DNA from 2 places in the Paenibacillus sp. FSL H8-0175 genome. Region 1 is predicted to be linked to the other one. Evidence: riboswitches for the same ligand, from Rfam matches in the RefSeq annotation. Region 1 holds a riboswitch; the other holds the start of a gene.
The links. Region 1 has a riboswitch for preQ1 ahead of queF (preQ(1) synthase). Riboswitches for the same ligand answer to the same signal wherever they lie in the genome.

Region 1 (3,421 bases):
ATTATCATCTAAAATCATACAACGAACAGGCTCCCGTCATTGACAAGGGAGCCTGTTCGTTGTTACAGTTGTGGTTGCCTACAATTTCATAATAACTCTTTAAAATAGATCAAGGACCATCATTTATACATGGTTAAAGGAGCATGAAAACATGAATATTGACAAAATTCAAGATGACCTAGAGCAGCTAATGACTGCAGGAAAAGTGAAAAGTCATGAGAATTTAAAAGATCACGTGTACACTAAAATGGGCGGAAAAGCTGATATTTTGGCTGCACCAGCTACTTATGATGAAATTCAAAAGATTGTTACATATGCAGAACAAAATGGGATAACCCTTACGGTACTTGGGAATGGCTCCAATGTGATTATCCGTGATGGAGGGGTACGTGGAATCGTTCTGCAAACGGCAGGACTGACCGAAATGGGAATTCGCGACAATCTCTTATATGCGCAATGTGGTGCCAAAATAATTGATGTTTCCAGATATGCGCTTGATAAGGAGCTTACGGGTCTTGAGTTCGCCTGTGGCATTCCAGGAACAGTTGGTGGAGCGCTCTATATGAACGCAGGTGCTTATGGCGGTGAGATCAAAGATGTCCTGCATAGTGCACTAGCTATAAATAAGAACGGGCAATTGGTAACTCTGCAAGGAGATGAGCTGCAATGGGGATACAGAAAAAGTGTATTCGCAAGCGGTGAGTATATTGTACTTGAGGCCAAATTTGCTATGACTTCCGGTGATGTTTTAACGATCAAGGCAAAAATGGATGAACTAACATATTTACGTGAATCGAAGCAACCGCTTGAGTATCCATCCTGTGGGAGTGTATTTAAGCGGCCTCCAGGCCGTTTTGCAGGACAGTTAATTCAAGAGAGCGGCTTACAGGGTACAAGAATCGGCGGTGCTGAGGTATCCAAGAAGCATGCGGGATTTATTGTGAATGCAGATAATGCAACAGCCAGTGATTACATCGGGCTAATCCACCATGTAAGAGCGACTGTGAAGGATAAATTCGGTGTAGAGCTTGAAACTGAAGTGGAGATCATTGGAGAAGAATAAATGATAAGCAAAAAGAGCCCGCAGATCGCTGTGGGCTCTTTTTGCTTATCATAATCATGTTCGTTTAATCTACTGAAAGGGTGTAATTAGCTCTGTCCGTAGTTATTTCTGCCTTGCGGTCGGCTAAGTCTACGATTTGAAGACCTTCAACAGCTAAATCATAAGTGGATTGTGGCAGGGATACCAGTTCACCATCGGCGTTAAGTGTGCTGCCGAAACCTCTTAATATCAGTGCACTTCCAAGATATTCATCAATTACGTCATCTGCACTCCGGAAATCTACGGACTCTAAATTGAAATGAACTTTATCCAAATCACGAAGTTCTTTCTTTTCAATAGCGATTGTTTCATTCAAATGATTGTTAAGCCAATCCATAAGCTGCTGTATACTTTGTTCCATAAAATGCTCCCACCCTTAGCTCGAAGATTATTATGAATAAGTTACCCCTTTCTTAGGATTTGAATCCTTTTTTTTGCCACATCTTAATTAACCATATGAATAGTTCATGTAATTAAAAAGAAATCCGCGATCAAATTGCCGTGGTTTTTGAGCTTCCTAATCTCTACATACGCAGGTCTATCCACGTTAATCTGGAGTTATTTGCTGATCTATATAAGGTAACAGTAAAGAGTAGAACTTGTCAGGAGCGGGCTACCCATGGTATAGTTCAAGACGCAATATGCTTTAAGAAGAAGTCTGCGCTAAAGTTGTGCAGGAGAGGTTCGCGAACTCCCTCTATAAAAAACTAAGAATATATTAAACAGTACAAGCGGTTGCTGTCCTTTATCCGGACGTTGCTTCCGTTTCTTCTTAGTGGAGCCAAGTTTTCGAAATCTCGTTCTTCTTTCCATTACCGGCCAAGGCCGAAGGAAAAGAGAGGGGTTTTTTGTCGTGTCAGAAGGAAGATTGAAAGAGGAAATGCAAGAAGTTACTTTGCTTGGTAATCAGGGAACACAGTACAAGTTTGGTTATGATCCAGACATTCTGGAGGTGTTTGATAACAAACATCCCGGGCGTGATTATTTTGTTAAATTCAACTGCCCTGAGTTCACTAGCTTGTGTCCTGTAACGGGTCAGCCGGATTTTGCCACGCTGTATATTTCGTATATTCCTGAACAAAAAATGGTGGAATCCAAATCATTAAAGCTGTATCTGTTTAGCTTCCGCAACCATGGTGATTTCCATGAGGACTGTGTCAACATTATTATGAATGATCTGATCTCACTGATGGATCCGCGTTACATTGAGGTATGGGGCAAGTTCACTCCGCGCGGAGGCATTTCAATTGATCCTTATTGCAACTATGGAAGACCGGGTACGAAGTATGAGGCGATGGCGGAACACCGCTTAATCAATCACGACCTCTATCCAGAAAAAGTGGACAACCGCTAAATTCCAACTTGTGATAAGGAGAGATTCATATGAACAAAAAAGCACTCGTCGTATTCAGCGGCGGACAAGATAGCACCACTTGCCTGGTTTGGGCATTGCAGCAGTATGAGGAAGTGCAGGTAGTTACTTTCAACTATAATCAACGTCATGCGGCTGAAATCGAAGTTGCAACAGAGATAGCAGCTAAGTTTAATGTAAAACAGCATATTCTTGATCTGGGGCTGCTCAATCAGCTGGCACCCAATGCACTTACCCGTCAGGATATAGATATCGTGGCTGGTGAAGGAGATGAGCTTCCAAGTACTTTCGTTGATGGACGGAATTTGTTGTTTTTATCTTTTGCCGCAATATTAGCTAAACAACTGGGGTACTCCCATATCGTCACTGGGGTTTGCCAAACGGACTTTAGCGGTTATCCGGACTGCCGTGATGTTTTTGTGAAATCATTGAATGTTACGCTGAACTTATCTATGGACTATGAGTTTGCGATCCACACTCCCCTAATGTGGCTGGATAAAAAAGAAACGTGGAAAATGGCCGATGAACTTGGGTATTTTGATTATGTTCGCGAACACACACTGACCTGTTACAACGGTATTATTGGCAGTGGCTGCGGTACTTGTCCAGCCTGTCTATTGCGTCAGCGTGGTCTTGAGCAATATGAGGCGGAGAGAATGGAGGCCGGTTCTTAATGCTTAACGAGGTTTCAGTCTGCAAAATATTTACGTTCGATGCGGCACACCAGTTAGTGGGACACAAAGGGAAATGCAGCAACCTGCACGGACATACTTATAAGCTCGAAGTAGTGCTTAAGGGCAAACCTATGGCCGCGGAAGGCCACTCGGATGAAGGCTTCGTCATTGATTTCAGCGATATCAAAATGACAGTACAACAAAGCCTTGTAGATCGTTTAGATCACGCTTTTCTTGCCATGGGAAATGAACCTGTGTTAGAGACGTTAACGA
Region 2 (3,421 bases), 2.4 Mb from region 1:
TTCTGCTACTTTGCCGACTCCAGAGGCAACCTCAGAATTCACGTGGTTCATCTCGGTAACGGAGCGACTCATATCTTCTTGAAGCCCAAGTAGGAAGTCACGGATCTGTTCGTTTGCGTTACGGGATTGTTCAGACAGCTTGCGTACTTCTCCTGCAACAACAGCAAAGCCGCGTCCATGCTCTCCTGCGCGTGCAGCTTCAATTGAAGCATTCAGCGACAGCATTTGGATCTGTTTCGTAATTTCAGTAATACTGTGAACGACTTCTCCGATCATTACTGAACGCTCATTCATGATTTGTAATTGATCCAGCGACTGTAGGGAAGCACGTTCAACCTGGCGCATTTGCAGCACAGCGCTTTGAGCAATTTCATTACCGCCACTTGCTTCAGCGGAAGCCTCACTGATTTGCTCCGTGACTTCATTCGCTGCTGAGGCAATACTTTGAATGCCTAAATTGATTTCTTCCATTGCTCTCGAGTTATCTGATGCACTGCTAGCGATAGTCGTACTACCTTTGCCGATTTCTACTACCGATGAGCTGGAGTGTTCCGCCATATCATTGAGAACCTCAACACGTTCTTTTAAAGAGTTGGAATCCGCAACGACAGTATTAGAGGTTACCAGTACATGTCCAATCATTTCTTTCAGGCGTTGGGTCATCGCTTGGAAGCTTACGGACAACTGTGCAACTTCGTCATTTCCTTTAACTGATAATTCTTCGGTGAAATCTCCCTCTGCGAGCCGGGCACTATAAGCTGCCAGTTTTGAGATTGGACGTGTTATACGCACACTCATGAACCATGCACCAGTTAGGCCGATGATCAACGTCAGAAGTGTGATTCCGGCACTTGTCCATAGAATACTGTCTGTTTTTTCTTGAATGAAGCTTACGTCACTGCTTACACCGATAACCATCGTACTTCCGGGAATACCGATATAAGCTGTTTTATGTATACCATGTGCGTCGCTATATGTATCGCTTAGTCCAGTTTTTCCTTTAGAGGCTTGTTGCATTGCAGAGGATACGGTGACACTTTCTGCCCGTTGCAATTTTGCATCGTGATCTGCGGATAGAATCTCAGCTTCTTTCCCTTTCAGATTGACCAGAAAAATGGTTTCCACTCCATGTTGTTTCCTCTTTTCCTGAAAATAGAACTCGAGATTGGTGGCAGACTGATCGTTCTTATTTAGGGTTTGCTGGGCGTGCATTACGTTGAGATTCTTATATACGTCCTGAGCAGCGGCAGTAAGGATTTTGTTAATCTGCGGCATAACATAGCTGTTGAAGATACTGATAGAGATAAAATAGAAGCTGGTGCTTAACAAAAGAGACGTGAGCAACAGAACAACAAATAATAAACGCGTAAATTTGCGACTGATCGAATGCTTGATACGAAACATATCGTTCTCTCCTTTTTTTATGGACGGTGAGGTCATTTCTTTTTTGGTCTTCACTAGATACTCCATGCCAACTGCTGGAAATTGGCGACCCGAGATATATTCCATAGTTATGTCATATTTCTACTAAATGGATCGGGAATAAGGTGTTTGATACTATTCTATAGAATTAACCTCTGGATGAATAGTGAAAGTTTTGTCCTATAGAGCATTTTTTTCTGAAAAAAATGAATTATTGCTGACTATTTTAGATAATTGGCGAAAAAAAAGAAATGGAACTACCAATTTCATATAAAAATATTATTTTTATGGATTGTTAAGCGCTATTGTGATAGAGTATTAATGTTTTGTTCCGAAAATTTAATATTGTAAGCCGCGGTTCGTAACCATCCCGCGTAAACAAAACTAGGAGGAATTTCAGTAATATGTTTAATTTGCTGTGGGGAGTTTTATTTGTTATTGTCAATTTTGCTTTTTTTCTACTCTGTTACCGCTTGTTCGGGAAAAGTGGAATGTACGCCTGGGTAGGTATTGCTACTGTAATTGCTAACATTCAGGTAGCTAAGACGATTGCTATGCCATTTGATATTGTGATGACACTCGGAAATACGATGTATGTCACTTTATATATGACCAGCGATTTACTTAATGAGAAGTACGGAAGAGCGGAAGCACGTAAAGCGGTCTGGTTTGGTTTCTTCACCTTGCTTATGACTACAGTCATTATGCAGATGGTACTAGTATTTAAGCCGCAGGAGACCGATATCGCTCAGTCTTCTTTGGAGACGATTTTTGGGCTGATGCCTCGACTAGCTTTGGGTAGTCTTACTGCTTACTTCATTAGTCAGTTCCTAGATGTTCGGTTGTACTCTTGGATTCGGAAATATTACAGCACCTCAAGTCAGCTGTGGATTCGTTCCAACGGTAGTACGATGATTAGCTCCTTTGTGGATACACTTATTTTCTGTACCATTGCGTTTGCGGGCTTGTATGACTGGAATGTATGGCTTGAAATTTTGCTTACGACTTATCTAGCGAAGTTCTTACTAACCGCAGTAAGCACACCTATCTTATATATCGCCCGAACCTTTACTTTTGCTGAAGAGGGTTCACCATCATCCGTTCAAAAGAAGGACTAAACAACAATACAGCCAGCGCGTACCGATCATAATCGATGCGTGCTGGCTGTTTTTTCGTTGTAAGATGGACTTAATAGTTACATGAAAGATGTGTACATAAAAATAATATAAAGCTAAAATAAGCTATCGTAGCAATTCTAGCGGGTTAGTTTAACAGGAGCGCCGGCGATGGCGCTTATCACATATCCTTTAGTTTGGGCTGGACTTGCGGGGCAGTCCGATTGAAGAGAATGTATATAATCGGTAGTCACAGAAAATACGAACAGGTGTGATCTAGGATGAATCTAGTAGTTCCTATACTGCGTCATGCAGCACAGCAGCCCGACAGCATTGCCTTAACCCATGACCAAGCAAGTCATACCTATGCCACATTAGTAAAAACGATGCGGAGAATCGCGAATGGCTTACAGCAAAAGGGTCTGAGGCATGACAAAATCGCGATTTTATCTACGAATCGTATTGAATTTGTTGAGGTTTTTTTGGGGGCGATTTATGCGGGCTGTGTTCCCATTCCCTTAGATCCCAAGTGGAGTGCTAATGAACTGCAGGTTATTATAGAGCAGTGCCAGCCGACAATGATTTTTGCCGAGCCGGAAGCCGCAAAGAATCTGACCTTCAAGGATCAAATGATCCAAACATTGACCTTCTCAAATGAACGAACAGGTTCCTATGATCAGTGGCTGGCTGCCCTGAAGCCGGAGGCTGAGTTGGATGAGACGAATGAATTATTATTTATTGGCTTTACGTCAGGCACAACCGGATTGCCCAAAGGTTATATGCGTACCCATTTATCATGGTTAAAAAGCTTTGAGGTCTCGAATATTGCTTTTGAATTGGACGCTATGAAGGATGTTTTGGCACCAGGTCCATTTGTGCATTCC

Region 2: another riboswitch for preQ1. It lies ahead of MHH46_RS06250 (queuosine precursor transporter); the one in region 1 lies ahead of queF (preQ(1) synthase).

The regions. Positions count from the first base shown of each region.
Region 1 is NZ_CP150299.1:3,834,189-3,837,609, reverse strand. Features, by position in the region: gene MHH46_RS17040 (ABC transporter ATP-binding protein) at 1-1, shown strand, start outside; gene murB (UDP-N-acetylmuramate dehydrogenase) at 152-1,063, shown strand; gene MHH46_RS17030 (hypothetical protein) at 1,128-1,463, opposite strand; PreQ1 riboswitch class I at 1,776-1,819, shown strand; gene queF (preQ(1) synthase) at 1,983-2,456, shown strand; gene queC (7-cyano-7-deazaguanine synthase QueC) at 2,486-3,148, shown strand; gene MHH46_RS17015 (6-carboxytetrahydropterin synthase) at 3,148-3,421, shown strand, end outside.
Region 2 is NZ_CP150299.1:1,430,051-1,433,471, forward strand. Features, by position in the region: gene MHH46_RS06245 (methyl-accepting chemotaxis protein) at 1-1,509, opposite strand, end outside; PreQ1 riboswitch class I at 1,771-1,816, shown strand; gene MHH46_RS06250 (queuosine precursor transporter) at 1,827-2,540, shown strand; gene MHH46_RS06255 (AMP-binding protein) at 2,819-3,421, shown strand, end outside.